4 regions of the Methylobacterium currus genome follow, and region 2 is predicted to be linked to each of the others. Evidence: predicted binding sites of a transcription regulator. Region 2 holds the regulator's gene; each other region holds the start of a gene.
What was found. Region 2 encodes LexA, which represses DNA repair genes until DNA is damaged. Its sites were predicted from a motif close to TGTTCNNNNTGTGTTCNG; they were not measured.

Region 1 (7,396 bases), 1.3 Mb from region 2:
GGGTGGCGCCCTCCAGGATGTCGATGTCGAGGTTCAGCCGCTCGCTGGCGATGCGCTCCAGGGTCTCGGAGCCCTTCTCCTGCGGATAGCTCTCGTAGATGTCGATGAGCGCCGCGACGTCGGCGGTCACGGCGGCCGACAGGCGCCGTGTCACCAGTTGCCAGTGCCGCTCCATGAAGGTGTAGGCGATCACCGATTGCAGCAGCACCATCGGGGCGATGATGATGATGAGCGAGCGGGCGTAGAGCCCCTTCGGCAGCCGGTCGCCGATCAGGCGGCCGAGCCGGCGCCAGGCCCGCCGGGGCGTCGGCAGCGTCCCGGCGAGGGTCGGGGCGGCCATCGGCCTGAGCAGGTTTCGCAAGGAGGGCCTCCGGTTTTGCGATCAAAACCTGCGACACGACGAGAAGCCGAGCCGGCTCAGTCCAGGACCAGCCGGTAGCCGACGCCGCGCACCGTCTGCACGTAGCGCGGGTTGGCCGGGTCGTCCTCGATGCGCCGGCGCAGGCGGTTCATCTGTACGTCGACGGTGCGCTCGTTGGCGGCGCCGTTGGTGCCGGTCAGCGCCTCGCGCTCGACATTGCCGCCGCGGGCGAGCGCCAGGATGGTCAGGATCTCGCGCTCGCGCTCGGAGAGGCGGATCGCCTCGTCGTCGCGGGTGAGCTCGCCGCGCTCGATGCGGAACTGGAACGGCCCGAAGCGCACGGCGTCGAGGGGGGCGGCCGTGCCGTCGGCCGGCCCGCGGGCGCTGCGGCGCAGGATGTTGTTGAGGCGCAGGATCAGTTCCCGCGGCTCGAAGGGCTTCGGCAGGTAGTCGTCGGCGCCGATCTCGAGCCCGGTGACCCGGTCGTTCGGGTTCGAGCGGGCGGTGAGCATCAGGATCGGCACCTGCGAGGTCAGGCGGATCTGGCGGGCATAGTCGAAGCCGGTCTCGCCCGGCATCATCACGTCGAGCACCACCGCGTCGAAGACGAGGCTGCGGCCCCGCGCCCGCGCCTCGGCGGCGCTGGCGGCGGCGGTGACGCGGTAGCCGTTCTCGCCGAGGAAGCGGGCCAGCAGGTCGCGCAGGCGGCGGTCGTCGTCGACCACCAGGACGTGGGGGGCGTGGTCGGGCAGTTCCGCCCGGGGGCTGAGGGCCGGGCCGGCGCTCACGGGCGGGCCTCGCTCTCGGCCGCGGACTCGCCGCCGGCGATGAGCCGGCTCACCCCGGCGCGCTCCTCCGGCTCGATCATGGCGAGCAGGAAGCGGCTCGCCGGCTCCCGGAGCGCCGGGCCTGCCTCCGCCAGCGCCCGGCGGACCCGGCGGCCCTGGACGCCGGCGAGGCGCTGGGCGAGCTGCCGGCCTTCCGGCGTGCAGGTGAGGAGGCGGTGGCGGCGGTCGCTCGTGCCCGTCCGCTGCGCGATGTAGCCCTGCTCGATCAATTCCTTCAGCACCCGGTTCAGGCTCTGCTTGGTGATCCGCAGGATATCCAGGAGTTCGGCGATGGTGAGGCCGGGATGGCGGTCGACGAAGTGCAGCACCCGGTGATGGGCGCGGCCGAAGCCGTACTCGGCGAGAATCCGGTCCGGATCGGCGACGAAGTCGCGATAGGCGAAGAACAGGAGCTCGATCAGGTCGTAGGCCGGGGCCTCGCCGGCGCCGGCCGTGGCGTCGTCGGAGAGGTCCTGCTCGGAGAGCTCTTGCGCGGGCGTGTCCGGGGAGTAGCCTACCTTCGGCAGGTCCTCGTTGGCGGCGTCCGGGATGGGGGCCGGACGGGTCCGGGCGGCCTTGGTCACGGGTCGCACCTCTTCACAGGGACAAGCTGGCGAGAATCCGGCCTTCGCGGCCCTCGTCATTTATGTCAGTCTTGTTGACATATCTCAGCCCCATTGATACCCGTCAACCCCGCCGGCGAAACGAACGAACGCCCCGCGCCCCGCTCAAGCACGAACGTTGCGCGAGAACCAGCCAGGCGGAAACGAACGCATACGAGGATCATCGTCATGTCCGTCATTCCCTTCGACCAGCGTGAAGGCCACATCTGGTTCGACGGCCGCATGGTGCCGTGGGCGGACGCGAAGATTCACGTACTCAGCCACGGCCTGCACTACGGCTCCAGCGTGTTCGAGGGCGAGCGCGCCTATGGCGGCCAGATCTTCAAGTGCACCGAGCACTCGCAGCGCCTGCGCCGCTCGGCCGAGCTCCTCGACTTCGAGGTCCCGTACTCGGTGGCCGAGATCGACGCCGCCAAGCGGCTGGTGCTGAAGGAGAGCGGCCTGCAGGACGCGTATCTCCGCCCGGTCGCCTGGCGCGGCTCGGAGATGATGGGCGTCTCGGCGCAACACAACACCATCCATCTCGCCATCGCGGCGTGGGAGTGGCCGAGCTACTTCGACCCGGCGACCAAGATGAAGGGCATCCGGCTCGATCTCGCCGATTACCGCCGGCCCGATCCGCGCACCGCGCCGTCCGCCTCGAAGGCGGCGGGCCTGTACATGATCTGCACGATCTCCAAGCACCGGGCCGAGAACAAGGGCTATGCCGACGCCCTGATGCTCGACTGGGAGGACAACGTCGCCGAGTGCACCGGCGCCAACGTGTTCTTCATCCAGGACGGGGTGATCCACACCCCGACGGCGGACCGCTTCCTCAACGGCATCACCCGCCAGACCGTGATCGAGCTGGCGCGGCGGCGCGGCTACGAGGTGGTCGAGCGGCGCATCCGCCCCGAGGAGATGGCGGGCTTCACCGAGTGCTTCATCACCGGCTCGGCCGCCGAGGTCACCCCGGTCTCGGAGATCGCCCAGTACCGCTTCACCCCGGCCGCGATGACCAAGACCCTGATGGACGACTACACCGCCGAGGTGCAGCCGCGGGCCAAGGCTGCCTGAAACGCGGCGGCCTGAGCCTCGCATCCATCGCGTGACCCTGAAGGCCCCGGGCGGGAGACCGCCCGGGGCCTTCGTGCGTCGGCGCCGCGGTTTTGCGGGGACAAGCCGTGCCTGCGGCGGTCGGGCCGGGAACGCGGGCCGGGGCTTCCCCGTTGTCTGGCCGGAACATTCAGAGAACATGTAGGGCCCTCATGACTGCGACCGCCAAGGCTACCACCGCCAAGACCCAGAAGGCCGAGACCGAGGATCACGACACCAAGCATCACGACACCAAGCATCACGAGACCGAGAACCCGAAGCAGGACCCGAAGGACACCTCGAACCGGATCAAGGACCCGAAGGACTGGACCACCGGCTCCGAGCCGATGACCGGGGCGCAGGCCTCCTATCTCAAGACCCTGGCCGAGCAGGCCAAGGACGAGGACGCGTTCGATCCCGACCTCGACAAGGCCGAGGCCTCGCAGCGCATCGACGCTCTGCGCAAGGAGACGGGCAAGGCCTGAGGCGGGCTTTCGTCCCGCCGCGCGCGGGACGTGTCGGAGGAAAGTCCGGTTTGAGATCGAGCGCGGGCTCCCCTCTCCCCCACGGGACAGGGGAGCCCGCGCTACGCCTCGTCCTCAGGCGGCCCTGCGCTGCGCGGGACGGGGCATCGTCCGAGGATATGGCTCTGGGTCGCTGTTCCTCCGATCGGGGGGGAAGCGGTGCCTCGTCTCGCTTCCGGATGTCCGCGCCCGCTCCGCGATCGCGCGTCCGGCGTCGTATTCATCCGTCGGATTAACCCCCGGTGAGGAGGTCTGCCGTAGAGTCGGGGGTGGCGGACCGGGAGACATCGACGTGCGTGGCAGATCGCGGGTGACGGAGGTGATCCGGCGCTTCCGTCGTGAGCAATCCGGCGCGACGGCGATCGAGTACGCGCTAATCGCGACCCTGATCTTCCTCGCGCTGACCGGCGCGCTCGCCGTCTACGGCAATTCGGCCGGCGGCCTGTACAGCAACCTGAGCAACCGCTTCATCTCCGCCCTCCACTGAAGGCAGGTGTTGCGAAGGCAGGTGTTGCGAAGGCAGGTCTTGCGAAGGCAGGTCTTGCGCGCCTCATTCCGCCGCCAGGCCGAGATTGTCCAGGCATTGCCGGATCTGCCCGGCCAGGATGTCCGCGAGCGGATTGGGCTCTCCGGAACGGTGTCGCATCAGCCCGATGCGGCAGGCCGGCAGGGTCGCGAAGCCTTCCTGCGGCCCGAGCACCCGCATGCCGGGACGCAGCGCGCTCTCGGGCAGCACCGAGACGGCGAGCCCGGCCAGCACCGCGGCGCCGACCGCGGTCGAGTTCCAGCTCACGAACAGGATCCGGCTGTCGCGTCCGCCGCGCTCAAGGGCCTCGATGGCGGCCCGGCGCCAGTTGCAGGCGGGCCGCCCGAGGGCGAGGGGCACCGGGTGCTCGGCATGGACGGCGTGGCGGCTCGACGTGACCCAGAGCAGGGCCTCGGTGCGGACCGTCTCGATGGTGCGCCGCCCCTTGTCCTTCGGGGAACCCTTGGCTTCCGTCACGATGGCGAGGTCGATGTCGCCGGCGGCGATCCGCTCGGCCAGCATGTCGGTGGGTTCGCAGATCACCGTCACCTCGGCCCGGGGATGGGTCCGGGCGAAGCGCCCGAGGATCTCCGGCAGGTAGCGGTCGACGTAGTCGTCGGGCAGGCCGAGGCGCACCCGTCCGGCGAGGTCGCCCTCGTCGAAGGTCGCGAGGCATTCGGTCTGGAGCCGCACGATGCGCCGGGCGTAGTCGAGGAGGCGCTCGCCGTCGTCAGTCAGCCGCACGCCGCGCCCCGCCTTGGCGAAGATCTCGCGCCCGATCCGCTCCTCGAGCCGCTTCATCTGCATCGAGACCGCGGACTGGGTCTTGTTCACCGCCTCCGCAGCGCGGGTGAACGAGCCGCTCTCGGCGATCGCCACCAGGGTCCGGAGCTGGTCGATGTCGAGGGGATGCACCGGCTCGCTCCATCATCAATCCGTGTGATGTGACACATCTCAATCATTCGCTCAACGCATCAGCCGAGCGGGGCTATGACGACGCAGCGGAAGAGCGATGGCCGGCGCATGACGAGGTTCGCCGACAGCTCCCGCCGGAGACCACGATGACGATCAGCTTTGCCCCCCTCTTCGGTGTCCTCTCGCTGGCGCTCGGCGTCGGCCGCAAGGCCGCGCAGATCGTGGCCCGGATCGTCACCCTCTGGATCAACCGCCGCGCCGCCTACCGCCTCGCCGAGCTCGACGACCGGGCGCTCAAAGACATCGGCCTCACCCGCAACGACGTGGAGAGCGTGCTCGACCTGCCCTTTCGGCAGGACCCGACCGTGCCCCTGGTGCTTCGACGCCGCGCGCGGCGCCAGCCCCCGCCGCCGGCCGTGAGCATGCGGCTCGCCGCCCGGGACGGGCGCGCGGTGGAGGGGCGGGCGCGGGACGCGTGAGGCGCCCGCGCGATCCCTGATCGACGCACCCCGTCCGAGCCCCGGCCCCCTCCTCCACACGGGAGAGGGGGTTTCGGGATTCCGCACGATGGCCGGTGGATCCGGCTCGCGGCGACGCGACGGCTCAAGCCCGCCCGTGTCCGAGGGCTGCGGCGTCCCGCCGTTCATCGCAGGGCCGCCATTCCCTGTCCGGCCCGCTCCCGATGGCGACGGATCCTTCACCGGATACGCCGTGGCGGCCGTTCCGAAAGGCGAGGTGGGGTCGGTGCGGCCGAGTTGCGAGGCGAGGGAGCGCAGAGGCAGGGGGCCTACCCGCCTGCCTCATCTCCCAGATGTCCCGCAATATCGAGAAGCGTGCGCAGGATGGCCTCCGGCGGATAGGGCTTGGCGAAGAACAGGCCGTTCTCGGGCATGTCGTCCTTGCCGACCGTGATGCGGCCCGACGTGACGATGATGGAGATGGGCGGCCAGCGATCCTGCACGCCATGCGCCAGCTTCAATCCATCCATCGTACCGGGCATCTCGATATCGGTGAACAGGACACGGATGTCGGAATGGCTCTCCAGCTGACCGATCGCCTGATCGGCGTTCCGGGCCTCGTAGGTGGTGAAGCCGGCCTCCGCGCAGAGATCGACCGCCTCCGCGCGCACCAGGGCGTCATCCTCGACGATCAGGACGGCGAAGCGGGACGGGGTGAGAGACTGAGCCATGGCCTGCGATCCGCCCCTACGCCGTCACGGGCAGACGGTCCGATTTCCCGACCAGCCTGAACCGGATGCCTTCGGGAGCGAAGTCGATGCGGCCCTCGCCATTGAAGTAGGACGCCACGATCCGCTCGATGAGCTTCGAGCCGAACCCTCGCCTGTCCGGCGCGACGACGGCGGGACCGCCGCGTTCGGTCCAGTCGAAGACGAACGCGTTGTCCTCGTCGGTCCAGGCGACGTCGACGGTGCCGTCATCGTTCGACAGGGCGCCGTATTTTGCCGCATTGGTCGCGAGTTCGTGGACGGCCAGCGACAGGCCGAGCGCCTGCTGCGAGGTCAGGAGCGTACCGGGACCGTTCAGGCGGATGCGGCGGTCGCTGGTCTGATGGGGGGCGATCGTGGCCGCCACGACCTCGCACACGTCCGCGGCCTTGAAGTCCGCCTGCAACAGGATGTCCTGCGCCCGGGCCAGGGCCGTCAGACGGTGCGAGATCGCCAGCCGCCCCTCCTCCATCGAGGTCGCCTGCCGGAGGGTCTGCGTCGCCACGGCCTGGACCATGGAGAGCAGGTTCTTCATCCGGTGCGCCATCTCATGCGCCAGATCCCGGCGACGCGCCTCGGCGGCGCGGGCTTCCGCGAGGAGGCGGTCGCGCGTGGCGACGGAGCGCCGCAATTCCATCTGGGTCATCGCCTGGCGGGCCAGAAAGCGCAGCATGTCGATCTGCAGCTCGCTGAGATGACGCGGCTTGGTATCGAGCACACACATGGTGCCGATGGGCTGGCCATCGGGGGTCTTCAGCACCGCGCCGGCATAGAATTGCAGGCCGGCCGTCCCATGGACGAGCGGGTTGCCGTCGAAGCGGGGATCCTGCCGGGCATCCGGGATGACCAGCAGGTCCTCTTCGAGGATGGCATGGCCGCAGAACGAGGTTTCGAGCGGCGTTTCGCGCACCCCGAGCCCCACCTCGGCGAGGAAGAACTGCCGGTGGGTGTCGACGAGGTTCACGACCGCCATGGGAGTCCCGCAGATCCGCGAGGCCATCCGGGCGATGTCGTCGAAATCCTGCTCGCGCGGGGCATCGAGCAGCTTGTAGGCATGCAGGGCCGCCGACCGCTCGACTTCCGCACCACACTGGGGATCGATCATTCTCGACAAGGGCGTGTGGTTTCCGCTGGGTTCGTACGGCCGTACCACGCTTCTATAGCAATCAGCCCGGCCCTTCGCAAAACGCCGAGAGTGGGTGATCCGCGTCATCGGCCGCCGACATCGACGTCACCCGGCACGCGGTGCGGGAGCACGACCCGTGCCGGGTCGGGCCGAGCGGTCGCGGAGTCTAGGGCCGCCGAGCCTCGGCGGACCGCC
Region 2 (7,396 bases):
TATTACCAGCCTGAGGCCTATGTTCCGCGCTCCGACACCTTCATCGAGAAGGAATCGTCGATCAACGAGCAGATCGACCGGATGCGCCACTCCGCCACCCGGGCGCTCCTGGAGCGCGACGACGTCATCATCGTCGCCTCGGTCTCGTGCATCTACGGCATCGGCTCGGTCGAGACCTATACGGCGATGTCGTTCACGGTCAGCCTCGGCGAGAAGATCGAGCAGCGGCAGCTCGTCGCCGACCTGGTGGCGCTGCAATACAAGCGCATCCAGTCCGACTTCGCCCGCGGCACCTTCCGGGTGCGCGGCGACGTGATCGAGCTGTGGCCGGCCCACCTGGAGGACCGCGGCTGGCGCATCGGGCTGTTCGGCGACGAGATCGAGTCGATCTCGGAATTCGATCCGCTCACCGGCAAGACCATCAACACGCTCAAGTTCGTCAAGGTCTACGCCAACAGCCACTACGTGACGCCGCGCCCGACGCTGCAGCAGGCGGTCAAGGGCATCAAGGACGAGCTGAAGTGGCGGGTCGAGGAGCTGACCCGGATGGGCCGGCTGATCGAGGCCCAGCGCCTGGAGCAGCGCTGCACCTTCGACCTCGAGATGATCGAGGCCACGGGCGCCTGCAACGGCATCGAGAACTATTCGCGATACCTCACCGGCCGGAAACCCGGCGAGCCGCCGCCGACCCTGTTCGAGTACCTGCCCGACAACGCCCTCGTCTTCACCGACGAGAGCCACGTCACGGTCTCGCAGATCGGCGGCATGTACCGGGGCGACTTCCGCCGCAAGGCGACGCTCGCCGAATACGGCTTCCGGCTGCCCTCCTGCCTCGACAACCGCCCGCTGCGGTTCGAGGAATGGGACGCGATGCGCCCGCAATCGATCCACGTCTCGGCGACGCCGGCGAAGTGGGAGCTGGAGCAGACCGGCGGCGTCTTCGCCGAGCAGGTCATCCGGCCGACCGGCCTCGTCGACCCGGTGATCGAGGTGCGCCCGGCCCGCTCCCAGGTCGACGACCTCTTGGGGGAGGTGAAGGAGGTGGCGGCCGCCGGCTACCGCACGCTGGTGACGACGCTGACCAAGCGCATGGCCGAGGACCTGACCGAGTACCTGCACGAGAACGGCGTGCGGGTGCGCTACATGCACTCGGACATCGACACCCTGGAGCGCATCGAGATCATCCGCGACCTGCGGCTCGGCGCCTTCGACGTGCTGATCGGCATCAACCTCCTGCGCGAGGGCCTCGACATCCCGGAATGCGCGCTGGTCGCCATCCTCGACGCCGACAAGGAGGGTTTTCTCCGCTCCGAGACCTCGCTGATCCAGACCATCGGCCGCGCCGCCCGCAACGCCGAGGCCCGCTGCATCCTGTACGCCGACCAGGTCACCGGCTCGATGGAGCGGGCGATGGCGGAGACCGAGCGCCGGCGCAAGAAGCAGCTCGCCTACAACGCGGAGCACGGCATCACGCCCCAGAGCGTGAAGCGCAACATCGCCGACATCCTGGAGAGCGTCTTCGAGCGCGACCACGTCCAGGTCGATACGGGGCTGGCCAAGTCCGCCGTGACGGTGGGCCACAACCTCAAGGCGGTGATGGCCGACCTCGAGAAGCGGATGCGGACGGCCGCCGCCGACCTCGACTTCGAGGAGGCGGCGCGCCTGCGCGACGAGCTCAAGCGGCTCCAGGCCACCGAACTCGCCATCGCCGACGACCCGATGGCCGGACAGGCCGAGGTCGAGCGCGAGGCCGGCCGCTTCGGCGCCAAGCGCAAGCGCAGGGGGCCTGACTCCTTGGGGCCTGAATCCCTGAGCTACGGCCCCGGCGGCAAGGGTACCTCCGACGAGGGCACCCGCATCCGCGAGCCCGACCTCGACGACATGGGCCCGGGCACCGACCGCGAGGTGCCCTTCACCTACGCCGAACGCCCGACCGGCCGCTCGACGCAGGGCTTCCCGGGCCAGCGGCCGAAATACAAGGGGCGCAAGGGGCGGGGCTGAGGGGCGAGGGGAGCGCTCGTCGTGGAAGCCGCCCGGCCATGCCGAACCGGCTTCGATGGAGCCATTCCGGCTCCTCGTATGCCCACGCCCGTCGGCGAGAGGAGAGCGTCGGACGAAGTCGATCCTGGGTGCCGGCATCGTGGCGGTGATCCTGCTTCCCGCGCCCGTGCTGGCGCAGGCGGCGCAGACGACCGCCGCCGGCCTGCGGTTGCCCCAGGTCATTGCCGGCAAGTCCCCGGCGCCCGATGCCGGCAGGGACGTCGCCGCCGCTCCTCCGGCGCATGTCGACTCGCTGGCGGACGACGTCAACCGGCCGCTCTCCGCGACCGCGGAGCCGCCGCCCGACCCGCTCGTCACGCACCGGCCGGAGCCGGCCCGCCGATAGCGCCCGCGGAACGTCTCTCCGGCAGTGAGCCGGCCGGTTTTCCCCCGAGGACACGCCCGGTTTGCCTGTCCGACATCGCCCGAACTGGCCGGGTTCTCTCCCCTCTGCTGCGTTCGCGCGCCGCAGTGTCAGACCCGCTTGCGGAACACTTGCGGAACGCTTACCATGTTCGCGATTTGTTTCCGGAGCGCGCCAGCGCGGGGATGAGAGTGTCACATGCTCACGCGTAAGCAGTTGGACCTGCTCCGCTTCATTCAGCAGAGAATGCGCGAGACGGGTGTCCCCCCGTCCTTCGACGAGATGAAGGACGCCCTCGATCTCAAGTCGAAATCGGGCATCCACCGCCTGATCACGGCCCTGGAGGAGCGGGGCTTCCTGCGCCGCCTGCCGAACCGGGCCCGGGCGATCGAGGTGATCCGCCTGCCCGACACGGGGACCGGGCCGGTCGCGGCCGCATCCGGGGGAACCGGATCCGGCGCCGAGGTGGTGCGGTTCAACCCCAGCGTGGTCGAGGGCGGGCGCGCCCACGAGCCGAAGCGGCCCGCCGGCATCCCGGCGATGACGACGGCGTCGGACGAGAACGGCCAGTCGGTCAGCGTGCCGGTCATGGGCCGGATCGCCGCCGGCACGCCGATCTCGGCGATCCAGAGCCAGAGCCGCTCGGTGGCGATGTCGCCGGACTTCCTGGCCAGCGGCGAGCATTACGCCCTGGAGGTGCGCGGCGACTCGATGATCGAGGCCGGCATCCTCGACGGCGACCTGGTGGTGATCCGCCGCCAGGAGACCGCCAATACCGGCGACATCGTGGTGGCGCTGATCGACGACGAGGAGGCGACCCTCAAGCGCCTGCGCCGCCGCGGCTCCTCGATCGCGCTGGAAGCCGCCAACCCGGCCTACGAGACAAGGGTGCTCGGGCCGGACCGGGTGCGGATCCAGGGCCGGCTGGTGAGCCTGGTCCGGAAGTATTGAGGCGATCAGACAGGAAGGCGGGCCTGATGTCGGCCCGCTTCATGCTGCGCTCGGATGCCTCGCGAGCCGTCGGCGCCCTCAGGCTGGCCGGCTGAAGACGCGCGACGCCGTCGGAAAGCCGGCGGTTCCCTGCTCGTCGAGGCCGAGATTGGCGGCGAGAAGGTGGCGCGGCGCCTGGGCGAGCCAGAGCGCCAGCGACGTCTCGCTGTAGACGCCGCTGTCATGCACGCCGACGATCTCGGCCGTCTCTGTTCCGGTATTCTCGACGGAATGCCCGCAGGCCCGCGGGATGCAGGCGCAGTCGCCGGGGCCCAGCTCGGCCACGGCCAGGCGCTTGTCGGGCCCGAACAAGGTCACGCGCGTGCGCCCCCGCAGGACGTAGTGCCACTCGTTCGCGCCCGGGTGCCAGTGCGGGGTGTGGATCGCGCCGGGCGCGAGCCGGACGAGGAGGCCTGTCATCCCCGACGAGACCGGGAAGGCGGTCGCGGGCGCCACCCGCATCGTGCTGCCGGCGGCATCCACGATCGCCTCGCTCCCCGCCAGCCCGTAGCGATGCGACCGCGACGGCGCGAGGGGCCGCCCGGCGCGCGCGGCCGGGCCGTCGAGGGGCAGGACGGGCCCCTGCATGATGTAGGTCTCGCCCGGGGGAAGCGCCGCCAGCGTCGCCTCCGGCACGCCGAGAGCGTGGCCGAGGATCGCCGGATCGAAGCGGCTCATCCAGTCGGAGAGCCCGAAGGTGCCGTGCTCGCCGTAGAGGCCGTCGTCGAAGGCGAGGATCGCGTGGCACGGATCGGTCCCGAGGGTCTGGATCGCGTGGGCGTGGCCGCCGGGAAAGTACCAGGTGTCCCCGGGCGCGAAATTGACCACCTCCATCTCGCCTGCGGCGTCGATCACCGTCGCCTGGCAATGGCCGGCGACGATGTAGCCCCACTCGGCGGAGGTGTGCCAATGCATCTCGCGCACGCCGCCCGGATTGAGGAACAGATGCGCGCCCGCGATCCCGGTCGCGATGGGAAGCTGGCGCGTCGTGACGTCCCGGGCCCAGCCGCCCGAGGTCGCCTTGATCGGGCCGGCATCGAGCGAGATCGTGAAGGCGGGCGCCTCACCCGCCTTGCGGGGGATCGTGCGCAGGAAGGTGCCGGCGGGGGCGACGTCGGCGCCGGCCGCGTGACCGTCATCGGGGGCGGCGAAGGCTCCGCCGACGGCGAAGCTGCCGCCTGCGGCCAGGGTTCCGAGGAAGACGCGGCGGCTGGTCTGGTCCATGGGGCCCTTTCGACGAAAGGGCGCGAGATCGCGACGAGTCCTGATCGGTTGAGGCGCCCGCGCGCATGATCAGAGTTCCGGATCGACTTGGCGTCCTTCGTTTGGTGGACGCCTGGCCGGCGATGCGACTTCCGGATGGAAATTTCCGGAAGTCGATCGGCGCGCCAAAATCCGACAGGACTTGCGCTTCCTCAATGCGCGCTGCCCGTCGCGACGAACTTGAACAGGAACACGCCCGCGATCACCCACACCACCGGCTTCACGTCGCGAAAGCGGCCGGTGAGCAGCTTGATCACCGCGTAGGTGATGAAGCCGAAGGCGACGCCGTTCGCGATCGAGTAGGTGAAGGGCATCAGCAGCGCGGTGACGCAGGCCGGCAGCACCTCGGTCAGGTCGTCCCAGTCGAGATCGACCAGTTCGTGCAGCATCAGGCAGGCGACGTAGAACAGGGCCGGCGCCGTGGCGTAGGCCGGAACCGAGCCGGCCAGCGGCGCGAAGAACAGGCAGGCGAGGAACAGCACGGCCACGGTCGCGGCGGTGAGCCCGGTGCGGCCGCCCTCCTCGACGCCGGACGCGCTCTCGAGATACGCCGTCGTGCTCGACGTGCCGAGCAGCGAGCCGACGAAGATCGACGACGAATCCGCCATCAGGGCCTTGTCGAGGCGCTCCATCTTGCCCTCGGTGAGCAAGCCCGCCCGGTTGGCGACGCCCATCAGCGTGCCGGTGGCGTCGAAAAGCTCGACCAGGAAGAACACCAGGATCACGTTGAGCAGGCCGCCCGACAACGCGCCCTTGATGTCGAGGGCGAACAGGGTCGGGGTGATCGAGGGCGGCAGCGAGGCGACGCCCTGGAAGCTGTTGTCGGCCACGATGAAGCTCAAGGCCGTCACCGACAGGATGCCGGCGAGCAGCGCGCCCCGCACCTTGCGCACCGAGAGCACCGCGACGATCAGGAAGCCGAGGACGGCCAGCACCGTGCTCGGCTTGTGCAGGTCGCCGAGGGTGATGAAGGTCGCCGGGCTCGCCGCCACCACGCCGGCGCTCTTCAGTGCGATGATCGCGAGAAAGAGCCCGATGCCGACCGTGATGGCGATGCGCATCGAGCGCGGGATGCCCTCGACGATGATGCGGCGCAGGCCCGTCAGCGTGACGGCCATGAAGCACAGGCCGGAGATGAACACCGCGCCGAGCGCCGCCTGCCAAGTGTAGCCCATCTGGAGCACCACCACGTAGGCGAAGTAGGCGTTGAGCCCCATGCCGGGGGCGAGGGCGATCGGGTAATTGGCGTAGAACGCCATCACCAGCGAGCCGATCGCCGCGACGAGGCAGGTGGCGACGAACACCGCGCCCTTCGGCATCCCGGCATCGCCCAGGATGTTGGGATTGACGAAGATGATGTAGGCCATCGTCAGGAAGGTGGTGAGCCCGGCGAGCAATTCCGTGCGGATCGTGGTGCCGTGGGCCGAGAGCGCGAAGGTGCGCTCCAGAAATCCACCTGGGGACGATCCGCCCGGCCGGGTCAGGCCGTCGTCGCGCTTCAGGTCCATCGCTCCTCCTTGCCGCTGCGGGTCGCATCGCTGATCTGGCGGTAGATCCGGTCGGGCGCGAAGGGCGTCGCGGTCAGCCGCGCGCCGGTCGCGTCCCGGATGGCGTTGGCGAGCGCCGCCGCCACGGGGTTGAACGGGCTCTCGCTCATCGACTTGGCGCCGAGCGGCCCGATCCCGTCATGGGTGTCGGCGAAGATCACCTCGGTGCGGGGCACGTCGGCGATGGCCGGGATGTGGTAGGTGCGGAAGGACGGGGTCGCGACCCGGCCTTCGGCATCGATCCGGAGATCCTCGTAGAGCGCGGCGCCGAGCGCCTGGGCGACGCCGCCCTCGATCTGGCCGCGGCACTGCACCGGGTTCATCACCCGTCCGGCATCGGCGGCGTGGATGCTTCGGAGGATACGCAGCTCTCCGGTCCCGGGATGCACCGCGACCTGGAAGCCCTGGACGTTGAACGCCACCGAGCGCGGGGTGCCGTCGGCCTGTCCCAGAGCCTCCGCGGAACCGAGATCGGCGAGCGGGATCCGGGTGTCGCCCGCCGTGACGGCGTCGCCGTCGAGCCGGCAGGCGGCGGGATCGAGGCCGAGGCGCGCGGCGGCGCGCTCGCGCAGGATCGCGGCCAGGCTATCCGCGGCGCGCAGGGTGGCCTGGCCGGCCACCACGATGCCGGTGCTGCCATAGGCGCCGGTATCGTGCCCGACCGCGTCGGTGTCGCCCTGGCGCAAGCCGACCCGGTCCGGCGTGGTGCCCAAGGCTTCGGCGGCGATCTGGCCATGCACCGTCGAGGTGCCGTTGCCGAACTCCACCGTGCCGACGCTCAGGACGTAGCGCCCGTCCTCGCCGAGGGCGATGCGCGCTTGCGCGACGTGGCCGCGGGGCGGGATGGTGTCGATCATCGCGAGTGCCATGCCGGAACCCGTGCGCCAGCCCGGCGGGCCTGGGGGAGGGGGCGCGGACAGGGCCTCGGCGACCGCGTCGAGGCATTGGTCGAGCCCGTAGCTGCCGTACTGGACGTCGTGCGGCTCCAGGCTCGTCGAGACCATCGGGTCGCCGGGCCGCACCACGTTGCGGCGCCGCAGCTCGACCGGATCGAGGCCGAGCGCCCGGGCGAGCTCGTCCATGGCGGATTCGACCGCGAAGATCGTCTGGCTCAAGCCGTAGCCGCGGAACGCGCCCGCCGGCAGGGTGTGGGTGTGGACGGAATAGCCGTCGACCCGCTTGTTGGCGCAGC
Region 3 (7,396 bases), 170 kb from region 2:
TGGGTATTATATGGGGGCGCGAATTTCCGAACAGCCGCAAGGGGTTAGGCCCCGTTCGCGTAGGCAGGTCTGCGCGTCCGCGTAGGCAACTCGGCGCAGGTCCGTAGGCAGGTCTGCGCGGAATCGCCGGCTTGGCGAAGGCGACTCGGCGTGGCCCCGTAGGTTACTCAGCGCAGGCCCCCGATTAACAGCTTGGAAAGCTGTGTGAATCGCGGATGGCCCGGCGTAGGCCACTCAGCGCACCCCGCTAGCAGGCTGCTGAAAAAGGGCTTCGCCTGTCGGCAGAAGCGTGATTCACTCTTCTGGGATCATCGGGAGAGTTTTCAGTGCGTGGTCAGGATCTCCGAAGCAGCTCGCTGTTCTCCTACGTGGATCTCGAGCGCCGCATTCGGCCTGACCATCCCCTGAGAACGATCCGAACTTTGGTCGACGAGGCGCTCACGACGCTCGACGGGCAGTTCTCGGAGATCTACTCGCAGATTGGCCGCCCCTCGATCCCACCCGAGCAACTCCTGCGCGCCATGCTGCTCCAGGCATTCTACTCCGTGCGCTCCGAGCGACAGTTGATGGAGCGCCTCGACTTCGACCTGCTGTTCCGCTGGTTCGTCGGCCTCGGCATCGACGATCCCGTCTGGGATGCCTCCACCTTCTCCAAGAACCGCGATCGGCTGCTGGGCGGCAGCGTGGCCGCCGCCTTCCTGAGCGCCGTGCTGGCGATCCCGCGCGTCAAGCGGCTGCTGTCGCAGGATCATTTCACCGTCGATGGCACCTTGATCCAGGCTTGGGCCTCGATGAAGAGCCTCAAGCCCAAGGACATTGCGCCCTCCGACCCGCCTGATCCCCCGGCAGGCGGGCGCAATCCCGACGTCGACTTTCGCGGCAAGAGCCTGTCCAACGACACTCATCAGAGCAGCACTGACCCCCAGGCGCGGCTCTACCGCAAGGGTCAGGGCAAGGAAGCCAAGCTCTGCTTCATGGGTCATGCGCTCATGGAGAACCGCAATGGGCTGATCGTCGATGGCTGCGTGACCCAGGCGACGGGGCAGGCCGAGCGCGTCGCGGCCCTGGCGATGATCGAGAAACGGGCCAACCGTCCCACCCGCGTCACCCTGGGCGCCGACAAAGGTTACGACGCCGCGGACTTCGTGAACGAACTGCGCGCCATGGCGGTGACGCCGCACGTGGCCTGCAACACGGCGGGACGCCGCTCCGCCATCGACGGACGCACCACACGCCAGCCCGGCTATGCGATCAGCCAGACGATCCGCAAGCGGATCGAGGAAAGCTTCGGCTGGAGCAAGGAGATCGGCCTGATCGGCCGCATCCGGGTCCGCGGGCGGGAGCGGATCGACATGGCCTTCACCTTCACAGCCGCAGCCTTCAACCTCGTGCGGCTGCCAAAACTCCTCGGAGCGTAAGCGACCGCCTGACGACAGAACGGTGCCGCCTCTTGCTCAACGCAGCCGAACCCTGCCCCAGCGCAGCGGTTGAGCCCGGCACGACGAGCCACCGCAACGCCGGTGCAAGGCGAAAACCAGCAAACCAAACGGCGCCAAGCCAGGCATCAAAGCGACAAGCCCCTTTTTCAGCAGCCTGCTAGGCGTCGCGCCACCCCTCGGACGGCGCCGGATTCGCGCCTCCGGACGCTGCGCCGACACCCGTCGCGGCGGGATTGCCGGAATCTCCGCCAGGAGGCCCGTGGAGGCCCGTCGCGCCTCGGGACAGTTGTACGGCACCTGCCGGCCCCGAATCCAGCTCAGCGGCGCTCCTGGCGGCTTGAGGGGCGTTGTCCAACGGCTGTGCCCGTCCGCAGGTCTCGCCGCGCCCTCGGGCGATCTCCTTGCACCATCGGGCTTTCCGGGCGGCGCCGGGGCAGCTGTCCCCGCTGCCGTCAACAGGAGCCCGGTTTCGGCAGGCTCTGACGGCGCCTCCGTCCACAGCCCCGATTGACACTCCCATGAAACCGAACAAAACAAGAACGAGTTGGTGTTTCGGTCGGTGATGGGCATGAGATGCGGCAGGCCGAGCGAGAGCGGCAGCTCGCGGCGTTGCGCGAGCGGATCGGTGGGCTGGCGCCCGAGGGGGCGGGCCGGCCGGTCCTGCCGTTCGGCGTGGCAGACCTGGACGCGCATCTGCCGGGCGGGGGCCTGCGCCTCGGCGCGGTGCACGAGGTTCTGGCGGCCGGACCCGTGGACGGGGAGGGGGCGCTCGCAGCGCTGTTTGCCGCCGCGATCCTCGCCCGGCTGCCCGGCCCGGTCCTGTGGTGCCTGGCGAGCCGCGACCTGTTCGCCCCCGGCCTCGCCGCGGTCGGCCTCCATCCCGACCGGGTGCTCTACGCCGAGACGCGGCGCGAGGCCGAGGTTCTGCCCACCATGGAGGAGGGGTTGCGCCATCGCGGCCTCGCGGCGGTGGTCGGCGAGGTCGCCCGGCTCGGGCTCACCCCGTCGCGCCGGCTCCAGCTCGCCGCCGAGGGCAGCGGCGGCCTCGCCCTGGTGATCCGCCGCTGGGGCGCCGCCGTCCCGGAGCCGAACGCCGCCGCGACCCGCTGGAGCGTCGTCGCGGCGCCGTCCCCCGCTCTTCCCGTACCGGGCCTGTCGCGGGCCCGCTGGACCGTGGCGCTCGTCCGCGCCCGGGGCGCCGAGCCCCGCACCTGGCTCCTCGAGGCTCCCGATGCGAAGGGTCATCTGCGTGTTCCTGCCGACCTGGCCGACCGACCGCTGGCGGCGCCGGAGCGGCGGGCCGCCGCCGGATGAGCCGCTGGTCGCGGCGGCGCAGGAGGGTCCGCGCCGGGTGCTCTCGGCCGTCGATTCCGCCGCCCGCCGCCTCGGCTTGCGCCCCGGCCTCGCCCTCGCGCAGGCGCAGGCGCTATGCCCGGGCCTCACGGTGATCGAGGCCGATCCGGAGGGCGATGCAGCAGGGCTCGCCCGCCTCGCGGCCTGGTGCCTGTCCTACGCCCCCCTCGTCGCCCCCGACCCGCCGGACGGGATCTGGATCGATGTCGCGGGCGCGGCCCACCTGCAAGGCGGCGAGGCGGCCCTGCTCGGCCAGTTGCGCCGCCGCCTCGGCCGGGCGGGCATCCGGGTCCGGGTCGCCGTGGCCGACACGCCCGGCGCCGCCTGGGCGGCGACCCGCTGCCTGCACCCCGAGACGGTGCTGCCGCCCGGCGGGCAGCGGGACGCGCTCCCCGACCTGCCGCTCCGGGCCCTGCGCCTCGACCCCGCCACCGTCGCGGCCCTCGCCCAGCTCGGCCTCACCCGGGTCGGCCATCTCCTGGACCAGCCCCGCGGCCCCTTGCGCCTGCGCTTCGGGGAGGAACCCACCCGTCGCCTCGACCAGGCGCTGGACCACGCCCCCGAACCGCTCGCCTATCTGGCGCCGCCGGTGGAGCACGCGGTGCGGCTCGCCTTCCCGGAGCCGATCGGGGCGCCCGAGACGCTGGCCCGGGTGAGCGGGCGGCTCGCCGCGATGCTGGCGGAGGGGCTGACCCGGCACGGGCTCGGCGCGCGCCGGCTCGACCTGGTCTTCCGCCGCGTCGACGGGCTCGACCAGTCGGTCAGCGTCGGCACCGCCCGGCCGAGCCGCGACCCGCGCCACCTCGCCCGCCTGCTCGCCGAGCGTCTGCCGCAGATCGATCCCGGCCACGGCCTCGACGAAGCGCGGCTCTCCGCGCCCCGGGTCGAGCGCCTGGAGGCGCGCCAGCTCGCCGCCCCCGGCGAGGAGCCGGATCCGGACGCGATGGCCGAGCTGATCGACCGGCTGGTGCTGCGGCTCGGGCCGGGCCGGGTGTTTCGCAAGGCTCCGGTGGAGAGCGAGTGGCCCGAGCGGGCGGTGCGCCGGGTCGCCCCCTTGAGCCCCGCCACCGGCGTGACCTGGCCCGCCGACCTGCCGCGGCCCGGCCGCCTGCTCCCCGTGCCGGAGCCGGTGGCGGTGCTGGCCGCGCTCCCCGATGCACCGCCCTCCGCCTTCACCTGGCGCGGCACCCGCCGCCGGGTGGCGCGGGCCGACGGGCCGGAGCGCATCTTCGGCGAATGGTGGCTCGCCGACGACGAGGTCGCGGCGACCCGCGACTATTACCGGGTCGAGGACGAGACCGGCGCCCGCTACTGGCTGTTTCGCGATGCCCTGACGAAGGACGGCGCCCGCTGGTGGCTGCACGGCTTAGGGGAAGCGGGCTTGGGAGAGGCGTGATGAGCGTCGAACTCCAGGTCACCACCCATTACTCGTTCCTGCGCGGCGCCTCCTCGCCCGAGGAACTGTTCGCCACTGCCGCGCTCCTCGGCATCCGGGCGCTCGCCGTCACCGACCGCAATACCCTCGCCGGGATGGTGCGGGCCCATACCGCGGCGCGCACCACCGGCTGCCGCCTGATCGTCGGCTGCCGGCTCGACCTCGCCGAGGGCTGGAGCCTGCTGGTCTATCCCACCGACCGAGCGGCCTATGGGCGGCTCTGCCGCCTCCTCACGATCGGCCGCTCGCGGGAGCGGGCGCCCCGCGGCGGTTGCCACCTGACAACCGCGGATGTCGCCGAGTGGAGCCGGGGCCTCGTGGCGGTGCTGCCGGCCGACCGGCCGGACGACGTGCTCCTTGAGCGCCTGCGCACCTTGAAGGCGATCTTCGGCAAGGACCTCTCCTGCGGCCTGTCGCGGCGCTTCGGCGTCAACGACCACCTGCGCCTGGACGGTCTCGCGAGCCTCGCCAGGGCTGCCCGGGTGCCGCCGGTCGTCCTCGGCGACGTGCTCTACCACGTGCCCGAGCGGCGGATGATGCAGGACGTCGTCACCTGCATCCGCCTGAAGACCACCATCGCGGCGGCGGGCTTCGCCCGCGAGCGCCATGCCGGGCGCCACCTGCACGAGCCTGACGAGACCGCGCGCCTGTTCGCCCGCCACCCCGAGGCGCTGGCCCGCGCCGCTTCGATCGCCGAATCCTGCCGCTTCTCGCTCGACGAGCTGACCTACACCTATCCGGACGAGGCCGGAGAGGATGGCCGCCCGGCGCAGGTGCGCCTCGCGGCGATGACCTGGGAGGGCGCGGCCCGACGCTACCCGGCCGGGGTGCCGGAGGCGGTGCGCAAGCAACTCGGCGACGAGCTCGACCTCGTCGCCAAGAAGGCCTACGCGCCGTACTTCCTCACCGTCGAGGCGATCGTCCGCTACGCCCGCAGCCAGGGCATCCTGTGCCAGGGCCGCGGCTCGGCGGCGAACTCGGCGATCTGCTGGTGCCTCGGCATCACCGCCATCGACCCGGTGGAGCAGGGGCTGCTCTTCGCCCGCTTCATCAACGAGACCCGCGACGAGCCGCCGGACATCGACGTCGATTTCGAGCACGAGCGCCGGGAGGAGGTGATCCAGTGGATCTACGCCACCTATGGCCGCGAGCGGGCGGCGCTCACCGCCACGGTGATCCGCTACGGTGCCCGCGGCGCGGTGCGGGAGGTCGGCAAGGTGCTGGGCGTGCCGGAGGATGTCACCGGGGCGCTCGCCCGGCTGGTCTGGGGCTGGTCGCGCGAGGGCGTCGGCGAGCGGGAGGCGAAGGCGCTCGGCCTCGACCTCTCCGAGCGCAGCTTGCGGCTCACCCTGGAGATCGCCCGGGCGCTGATCGGCACGCCGCGCCATTTCGGCCAGCATCCCGGCGGCTTCGTCCTCACCCTCGAGCGGCTCGACCTCCTCTGCCCGGTGGTCCCGGCCCGGATGGAGAACCGCCAGATCATCGAGTGGGACAAGGACGACATCGAAGCCTTACGCTTCATGAAGGTCGACGTGCTCGGCCTCGGCATGCTCGGCTGCCTGCGCCGGGCCTTCGCGCTCCTCGCCGAGCACAGGCCCGAGACGAACCCGCCGCGGGAGATCGCCGACATCCCGCCGGGCGACGAGCCGACCTACGCGATGATCCGGAGCGCCGACACGATCGGGGTCTTCCAGATCGAGAGCCGGGCGCAGATGGCGATGCTGCCGCGGATTCAGCCGAGAAATCTCTACGATCTCACGATCGAGGTCGCGATCGTGCGGCCGGGCCCGATCCAGGGCGACATGGTCCATCCCTATCTGCGCCGGCGCAACAGGCGGGAGCCCGTCACCTACCCGACCAAGGAACTGGAGAGCGTGCTCGGGCGCACTCTCGGCGTGCCGCTGTTCCAGGAGCAGGCGATGCAGGTCGCGATCGTCGCCGCCGGCTTCACCGCCGCCGAGGCCGACGGCCTGCGCCGCGCCATGGGCACCTTCAAGGGCGACGGCACGATCAACCTCTACGAGGACAAGCTCGTCCGCGGCATGATCAGCAACGGCTACGACCCGGACTTCGCCGCCCGCACCTACCGCCAGCTCGAAGGGTTCGGTTCCTACGGCTTCCCGGAGAGCCATGCCGCCTCCTTCGCCCTCATCGCCTACGCCTCGTCCTGGCTGAAATGCCGGCACCCCGATGTCTTCGCTTGCGCGCTCCTCAATGCCCAGCCGATGGGCTTCTACGCCCCGGCCCAGATCGTGCGCGATGCCCGCGCCCATGGCGTCGAGGTGCGGCCGATCAGCGTGAACGCCTCGCGCTGGGACTGCACCCTGGAGCCGGCGGGAGACGGACGGCTCGCGGTGCGCTTGGGCCTGAGACTGGTGCGCGGCCTGCCCAACACCGACGGCGCCCGCATCGCCACGGTGCGGGAGGCGGACCTGTTCCGCTCGGTCGAGGATCTGTGGCGCCGGGCCGGGCTCTCGCTGAAAGGTTTGCGCAGCCTGGCGGGCGCCGACGCCTTCGCGTGCCTCGGCCTGGGGCGGCGCGAGGCCCTGTGGGCGATCCGTGGCCTCGCGCCCGCGCCGCTGCCGCTCTTCGCGGCGGCCGACCGGCGCGAGGCGGTGCCGTCCCCCGAACTCGCCGAGCCCCCGGTGCGCCTCGCACCCCTCGGGGAGGGGGCCGCCGTGGTGGCGGATTACCGGGCTTCGGGCCTCAGCCTCGGCCGCCACCCGCTCGCCTTTCTGCGCGCGACGCTGTCGCGCGACGGCGTCTCGACCTGCGCCACCTTGCGCCGCCTGCGCGACGGCGCCCGGGTGACGGTGGCGGGGCTGGTGCTGGTGCGCCAGAAGCCGGGCTCGGCCAAGGGCGTGATGTTCATCACCCTGGAGGACGAGACCGAGGTCGCCAACCTGGTGATCTGGCCTTCCCTGTTCACCCGCCAGCGCAGCCTGATCCTCCAGGCCGGCCTGATGGCCGCCCGCGGCCGGGTGCAGCGCGAGGGCGAGGTGATCCACCTCGTCGCCGAGCACCTGATCGACCGTTCGGACCTCTTGGGCCGGGTGGCGGAGGACGGGCCGGCGGAGCCGCTCGCGGTCGATGGCGGGCGGGGGGACGAGGCGCGGCGCGGGGGGGCGGATCCGAGGGGCGCGGCGCGGCCGTTGCGGGTCGGGAGCCG
Region 4 (7,396 bases), 440 kb from region 2:
GGCGGTGCGCAGGACCGGCAGAGGGCATTTGAGCCCGCGCAGGTCGAGGTCGTGGTGTCGCATGGTCGCTCGGTTGGAACTCGCCGTCGACCGGTTGAGCATATCCGGCGCGCACGAGAAAGCCCGGCGCGGGGGCGTCCCGCGCCGGGCTTCCGTCAGTTCAGGCGGTCCCGCCGATCAGTAGCCGTAGCCGTAATAACCGCCATAGGCCGGGTAGCTGTAGCCGTAGGCCGGATAGCCGTAGCCGTAGCCATAGCCGCCGACCGGGGCGTAGCCGCCGCCGTAATAGCCGCCATAGGCCGGGTAGCCGTAGCCGTAGGACGACGCCGAGCCCGCCGCGATGGCGCCCCCGATGATGCCCAAGGCCGCACCGGCCGCGAGCGCGCCGCCGGCGCCGATGCCGCGACGGTAGCCGTAGCCGCGATAGCCGCGGTAGCCGCCGCCGTAATAGCCGCCGCCGCGCCAGCGCACCTGGTCGACGGTCGCGCCCGAGCCGGCGATGGCCGCCGAGGTGGCGGCCGGCAGCGGGGCGGCCTGCGCCCCGACGGTGCCGGCGGTCAGGGCGGCAGCGGCGCCGGCCGCGAGGGCGAGAGTGGTGATGCGCGACATGAAGATGTCTCCGATCGTGTGAGGACGATGTCCCGTAGGCCTCAAGAACGGCCAAGGACCGGCCTCTGTTCCAAGATTCGGCGCGAATTGACGGACCGTCAATCGGTAGCGGCTACGCTTGTGCTGCGCCGGGTGCGTGGTCGCACACGGCTCGATTGTGCGGCGCGGTCAGATAAGCTTGAGCATTCGCCGGAATGCCGCTGTCGCCGTTCGCGCGACCAAGGGATCGGCCGGGGCGGATGCGATAGCCCGGGCGCCTTGCCGGCCGGCCTCTCGATCGATCCTCCGCCCTCGGCCGAAGCCGCCCTGCGGTCGCGGGCGACGGAGGGAGGAGCTGGGAGCCGGCCCGCGGGACGAACGGATCGTCAGAACGCGCAGGCCGCGAAGGCCGGATCGACCGAGCGGTTCCACGGCCCGTCATAGAGCGCGAGCAGGTCCTCGGCCCGGGTCCGCGAGGCGGCGATGGCCTGGAGCGGGGCGAGGTAGAGCGTCTCGTCGCGCCCCTGCGCGTCGCGGCGGGCCCGCGCCCGCAGGCCCGATTCGGACAGCGCGAGCGCGTCGCGGGCGAGCTCCCGCAGGCGCCGCTTGCCGGCCGGCGCGTCGAGGCCGAGGCGCGGCACCTCGGCCCGCATCGTCTCGCGCTCCTCCGCCGTCAACTCGCGCACCAGCTGCCAGGCGCCGTCGAGGGCGGCGGGATCGTAGTAGAGCCCGGCCCAGAACGCCGACTGCGCGGCGATCATGTTGGCGTCGCCGACATCGGCGCCGCGCATCTCGAGGAAGCGCTTCAGCCGCACCTCCGGGAAGGCGGTCGAGGCGTGGTTGGCCCAGTCGGAGACGGTGGCGCGCTCGCCCGGCAGGGTGGCGAGCCGCCCCTCCATCAGGTCGCGGAACGAGGCGCCGCTGACGTCGTGATAGGTCTCGCCGCGCTTGACGAAATACATCGGCATGTCGAGGAGCCAGTCCGCATAGGCCTCGTAGCCGAAGCCGTCGTCGAACGCGAAAGGCAGCATGCCGGTGCGGTCGCGGTCGGTGTCGCGCCAGATCTCGGAGCGCCGGGACAGGAAGCCGTTCGGCTTGCCGTCGGTGAAGGGCGAGTTGGCGAAGAGCGCCGTCGCCACCGGCTGCAGCGCCAGGCCGACCCGCATCTTCGTCACCATGTCGGCCTCGGACGAGAAGTCGAGGTTCACCTGCACGGTGGCGGTCCGCAGCATCATGTCGAGGCCGAGCGACCCGACCTTGGGCATGTAGCCCTTCATGATGCGGTAGCGGCTCTTGGGCATTACGGGCGTCTCTTCCCGCGTCCATTTCGGGCTCATGCCGAGGGTGAGGAAGCCGATGCCGAGGGGGTCGGCCGCTTGGCGCACCGCGTCGAGATGCTGGCTCAGCTCGTGGGCGGTGGCGTGGACGTCGGGCAGGGGGGCGCCCGAGAGCTCGAACTGGCCGCCAGGCTCGAGCGAGATCGCCCCGCCGCCCTCGGTGGCGGACAGGCCGATCACCCGGCCCGCATCCTCGATCGTCTCCCAGCCGGTGATCGCCCGCAGGCCGTCCAGCAGGGCCGAGATGCCCCGCTCGCCGTCGTAGGGCACCGGCGAGAGGTCGGCGCGGTAGAACGGGACCTTCTCATGCTCGGTGCCGATGGCGAAGGCGTCGTGCGGCTTCTCGCCGGCCGCGAACCACTCGATCAGCTCGGACCGCGCGTCGAGCGGGGTCGCGTCGGACACGTCGCGCGCCATGCGCCACCTCGTGCTTAGAACGAAAACGATGACTCCCGGCGGGCCGGCGACCCACCGTCAAGGTTGCGCCTAGATAGGCCGTGGACGATCGAGCCGCAACGCGGTCGCCCCATACCCCGGAGATCCATGTCGCTGGATCATGGTTCCCGGCCGAGCCCGGCCCCGTCAACCAACCGTTCACCACATCGACCGGATCCGGCGCGGACCCCCTTTGACACGGAACAAAACAAGAACAAACATACACCCGACGAAAGGGGACAGACCATGAACATACGCAAGATCCTCCTCGCTGTCACGGAGGTCGCCTCGATGGGCCTGCTCACCGGCGCGATCGCCCTGTGGGCGGTGGCGCTCTCGCCGATGCATTGACGGGCGGCCGTTGCGGCGCGGCCACGGCCAGGGCGGTTCCATCGATTCTGCGGTGGAGCGGCGGTGATTCAGGGGTGACTCCTCAAGCTCTGCCGGGAATCCTGGCGCGCTCACGAGGAGCGAGTCGCCTTGCAGATCCTGAAGCCCGTCGGCTACGTCCACCTGCACGTCCACTCCTCCTACTCGCTGCTCGAGGGCGCGCTGAAGATCGGCGACCTCGTGAAGGCCGCGGGCGCCGACCGGCAGCCGGCGCTGGCGCTCACCGACACCAACAACCTGTTCGGGGCGCTCGAATTCTCCGAGAAGGCGGCCGGCTCCGGCATCCAGCCGATCGCCGGGATCCAGCTGAGCGTCGCCTTCGAGCCGCCGGAGGCCGGGGCGAAGCTCAACGCCGCGCATCCGCACATCGTGCTGCTCGCCAAGGACGAGACCGGCTACGGCCACCTCCTGCGCCTGGCGAGCCGGGCCTATTTCGACAACGCCCTCGGCGAGGTGCCGCGGGTCTCCGTTCAGGCGCTCACCGAATGCGCGGGCGGCCTGATCGCGCTCACCGGCGGCATGGGCGGTCCCATCGATGCCGCCTTGCGCGCCGGCCGGGCCGAGCTGGCGCTGGCCCGGCTCGAGACCCTGAAGGCGGCCTTCGGCGAGGACCGCCTCTATGTCGAGCTGCAGCGCCACGGCCTGCCCGACGAGCGCGCCGTCGAGGGCGAGCTGATCCGCCTCGCCGATCGCCACGGCCTCTCGCTGGTGGCGACGAACGAGCCCTACTTCGCCAAGCCCGAGGATTACGAGGCGCACGACGCGCTGCTGGCCGTGGCGGAGGGCCGCCTCGTCTCCGACGACAAGCGCCGGCGCCTGACCCCGCGCCACGCCTTCAAGACCCGGGCCGAGATGGCCGACCTGTTCCGCGACCTGCCCGACGCGCTCCAGGCGACCGTCGAGATCGCGATGCGCTGCGCCTACCGGGCGCGCACCCGCAAGCCCATCCTGCCGAGCTTCGGCGCGCCGAGCCTCACCACCCCGTCGCAGGGCACGCCGGAGGGCGCCGCCGTGCAGGCGCAGGTCGCTGCCGCGACGACGGCTGTGGCGCAGGCCATCGCCCCCGACGAGGCGGCCGAGCTGCGCCGTCAGGCGGAAGAAGGTCTGACCGAGCGCCTGCGCCAGCACGGCCCGGCGGAAGGCCTGACGGAGAAGGATTACCGCGACCGGCTCGAATACGAGATCCGCGTCATCACCAACATGAAGTTCCCGGGCTACTTCCTGATCGTCTCGGACTTCATCAAGTGGGCCAAGGAGCACGACATTCCGGTCGGGCCGGGCCGCGGCTCGGGCGCCGGCTCCCTCGTCGCGTGGTCGCTCCTCATCACCGACCTCGACCCGATCCGCTTCGGCCTGCTGTTCGAGCGCTTCCTCAATCCCGAGCGCGTCTCGATGCCGGATTTCGACATCGATTTCTGCGTCGAGGGCCGCGAGCGGGTGATCCGCTACGTGCAGGAGCGCTACGGCGAGGGCCAGGTCGGGCAGATCATCACCTTCGGCACGCTGCTCGCCCGCGGCGTGCTGCGCGACGTCGGCCGGGTGCTGGAGATGCCCTACGGCCAGGTCGACAAGCTGACGAAGCTGGTGCCGCAGAACCCGGCCAACCCCGTGACCCTGGCCCAGGCGATCGAGGGCGAGCCGAAGCTCCAGAGCGCGATCGAGGAGGAGCCGGTCGTCGCCCGCCTGATGAGCATCGCCAGGAAGCTCGAAGGCCTGCACCGCCACGCCTCGACCCACGCCGCCGGCGTGGTGATCGGCGACCGGCCGCTCGAAGAGCTGGTGCCGCTCTACCGCGATCCGAAGACCGGGATGCGGGTGACCCAGTTCAACATGAAGTGGGTCGAGCAGGCAGGGCTGGTGAAGTTCGACTTCCTCGGCCTCAAGACCCTGACGGTCCTGCGCGCCGCGACCGACCTGCTGAAGCTGCGCGGCATCGAGGTCGACCTACCCTCGCTGCCGATCGATAACCAGCTCACCTACGAGCGCCTGCGCAAGGGCGAGACGGTCGGCGTGTTCCAGGTGGAATCGGCCGGCATGCGCAAGGCGCTGGTCGAGATGTGCGCCGACCGCTTCGAGGACATCATCGCCCTGGTGGCGCTCTACCGCCCGGGCCCGATGGCCAACATCCCGGTCTATTGCGAGCGCAAGCTCGGCCGCGACGCCGGCAACGAGAAGAACTGGTACCCGCACGAAAAGCTGGAGCCGATCCTCGCCGAGACCTTCGGCATCATCGTCTACCAGGAACAGGTGATGGAGGTGGCCAAGGTCCTGGCCGGCTACTCGCTCGGCGACGCCGATCTCCTGCGCCGCGCCATGGGCAAGAAGATCAAGGCGGAGATGGACGCCCAGCGCGACCGCTTCGTGAAGGGTGCGGTCGAGCGCGGCCTCGACAAGGGCAAGGCCAACGAGATCTTCGACCTGTTGGCCAAGTTCGCCGATTACGGCTTCAACAAGTCGCACGCCGCGGCCTACGCGCTGATCACCTACCAGACAGCCTACCTGAAGGCGAATTACCCGGTCGAGTTCCTGGCCGCCTCGATGTCGCTCGACATCGACAACACCGACAAGCTCGCCGAACTGCGCCAGGACGCGCAGCGCCTGAACATCAAGGTCGAGCCGCCGAACGTGAACCGCTCCGGCGTCACCTTCGAGGTGCATGACGGCGCGATCCGCTACGCGCTCGCCGCCATCAAGGGCGTCGGCCGCTCCGCCGTCGAGGCGATCGTGCAGGCCCGCGGCGAGACGCCGTTCCGCGACCTCGGCGACTTCGCCCGGCGCCTCAACCCGAAGCTCGTCAACAAGCGCACCCTGGAGAGCCTGGTGGCGGCCGGCGCCCTCGACGCGATCGAGCCCGACCGGGCCAAGGCCTTCGCCGCCGTCGAGCCGATGATGCGGCTCGCCCAGGGCGCGGCCGAGGCCGAGACCGTCGGCATGGTGGACATGTTCGGCGGCGTCGCGGCGGCCGAGGTGTCGTTGCGCATCCCCGCCCACGAGCCCTGGCCGATGGCCGACCGGCTCAAGCGCGAATACGACGCGGTCGGCTTCTTCCTCTCGGGCCACCCCCTCGACGAGTACGGCGACCTCCTGACGAAGCTCCGGGTCCAGACCTGGGCCGAGTTCTGCCGCTCGGTCCGCGCCGGCACCTCCACGGTCGGCCGGGTCGCGGCGAGCGTGCTCGACCGCTCCGAGCGGCGCACCAAGACCGGCAACAAGCTCGGCATCGTGACCCTCTCCGACCAGACCGGCCATTTCGAGGCGATCATCTTCTCGGAAGGGCTCCAGCACTACCGCGACATGCTGGAGCCCGGCGCCGCCCTTGTGCTCCAGCTCCAGGCCAGCACCGAGGGCGAGGACGTGCGCGCCCGCATCCAGACCTGCGAACCCCTCGACCAGGCCGCTTCCCGCCACCAGAAGGGCATGCGGATCTACCTGCGCGACGAGCGCCCGATCTCCAGCGTGCAGCAGCGGTTGCAGGTGCGCGGGGAGGGGGAGGTGTCGTTGATCCTGATCCTCGACGGGGGTGAGCGGGAGGTCGAGGTGAAGCTCGGGGGCAAGTACCAGGCGACGCCGCAGATCGCGGGGGCGCTCCGGGCGGTGCCCGGGGTGGTGCAGGTGGAGGTGAGTTGAGGGGAGGGCGCCCCGGGATCCCGGGGCGGCCCATCAGCCGCGGCGATGCTCTGCCTCCTCACCTTCGCGCCCGGCCGGCGGACCAGCGGCCTGACGCGCGATGGCGGAACTCGCGACGGCGGCCATCACGCTCCCGTCGATCCATCGCCGCGGGGCGTCCGGCGCGCCGGACGCGACGCGAGGCGCTGCGGCCGCTCCGGGCCCCGTGGCGCTGTGTCTCCGGACCACGTGTCCGGTTCTCCCGCTCACGACGGCCGGACGCTGCACCGCAGTGGAGGCCCTGACCGCAAGGTGCGACGGTGCGATTCGACTGTTAAATTTTGAGAGTGTTGCCGTTAATTTATGATGATATTTTCAATTTTTGAATCGGGGGTGCGCCGATGCCACCGGAATACAAGACATGGCCTGAAATCGAAAGCATGGTCATTGCGCATATTCGCGAGCAGCCTATAGGTAAAAAATTGATCAAGTTTGAGCTTTTATACGAAAGCGCCGGCTCAGAACCGCTTGGATTTGACGTAGAAACAATAAATATGTCAGGCACGGAACATGCCGTCCTCGCGAAATATATCGCACTTTTCATTGAAAATCTTGAGAAGTCATATCATATATTGCCATAGTCTATAAATAGAAATCAAAAGAGATCGGGCCGATGTTCGGCCTGCGGTTTCCGGGCACCGCCACGTGATCGCTGCTGCGGCTGTGCCGCATGGTCCGCGATGAACCGACATCCATGTCGTCGGACAAGGCGCCAGCTCGGGTGGCGCCTCGACGAGACGGTCATGACACGTCTCGGCTCGGCATCAGGCTCGGCGTTCGATGGTGGTCGAGGTCCTGCCGGCTCAAGCGGCAGACCGCAGGGCGCCCAGCCGCGCCTTCTCCGCCGCGATGTGGTGAGCCAGACGCGTGGCGAGCGTGACCACCGTCAGGGTCGGGCTCGCCTGGCCCGAGCGCGGCAGGACGGCGGCGCTGGCGACGTACAGGTTGGGCGTGTCGAACACCCGCAGGTTGCGGTCGAC

Region 1: the regulator LexA is predicted to act here: its motif matches at 3,029-3,046, upstream of DA075_RS24975 (DUF3072 domain-containing protein).
Region 3: the regulator LexA is predicted to act here: its motif matches at 1,964-1,981, upstream of DA075_RS01390 (ImuA family protein).
Region 4: the regulator LexA is predicted to act here: its motif matches at 2,560-2,577, upstream of dnaE (DNA polymerase III subunit alpha).

The regions. Positions count from the first base shown of each region.
Region 1 is NZ_CP028843.1:5,410,426-5,417,821, reverse strand. It holds gene DA075_RS24995 (ATP-binding protein) at 1-340, opposite strand, end outside; gene DA075_RS24990 (response regulator) at 418-1,149, opposite strand; gene DA075_RS24985 (MarR family winged helix-turn-helix transcriptional regulator) at 1,146-1,832, opposite strand; gene DA075_RS24980 (branched-chain amino acid aminotransferase) at 1,980-2,867, shown strand; gene DA075_RS24975 (DUF3072 domain-containing protein) at 3,059-3,370, shown strand; gene DA075_RS24970 (Flp family type IVb pilin) at 3,702-3,896, shown strand; gene DA075_RS24965 (LysR substrate-binding domain-containing protein) at 3,960-4,850, opposite strand; gene DA075_RS24960 (DUF1127 domain-containing protein) at 4,997-5,329, shown strand; gene DA075_RS24955 (response regulator) at 5,638-6,039, opposite strand; gene DA075_RS24950 (HWE histidine kinase domain-containing protein) at 6,056-7,288, opposite strand; gene DA075_RS24945 (MATE family efflux transporter) at 7,368-7,396, opposite strand, start outside.
Region 2 is NZ_CP028843.1:120,662-128,057, reverse strand. It holds gene uvrB (excinuclease ABC subunit UvrB) at 1-2,001, shown strand, start outside; gene DA075_RS00580 (hypothetical protein) at 2,147-2,386, shown strand; gene lexA (transcriptional repressor LexA) at 2,603-3,355, shown strand; gene DA075_RS00570 (cupin domain-containing protein) at 3,434-4,618, opposite strand; gene DA075_RS00565 (NCS2 family permease) at 4,810-6,165, opposite strand; gene DA075_RS00560 (molybdopterin-dependent oxidoreductase) at 6,156-7,396, opposite strand, start outside.
Region 3 is NZ_CP028843.1:290,456-297,851, reverse strand. It holds gene DA075_RS01395 (IS5 family transposase) at 327-1,418, shown strand; gene DA075_RS01390 (ImuA family protein) at 2,013-2,753, shown strand; gene DA075_RS01385 (DUF6504 family protein) at 2,671-4,188, shown strand; gene DA075_RS01380 (error-prone DNA polymerase) at 4,188-7,396, shown strand, end outside.
Region 4 is NZ_CP028843.1:556,128-563,523, forward strand. It holds gene DA075_RS02580 (sulfurtransferase TusA family protein) at 1-63, opposite strand, end outside; gene DA075_RS02585 (hypothetical protein) at 178-609, opposite strand; gene DA075_RS02590 (glutamate--cysteine ligase) at 975-2,342, opposite strand; gene dnaE (DNA polymerase III subunit alpha) at 2,841-6,377, shown strand; gene DA075_RS35705 (hypothetical protein) at 6,758-6,997, shown strand; gene DA075_RS02600 (GMC oxidoreductase) at 7,220-7,396, opposite strand, start outside.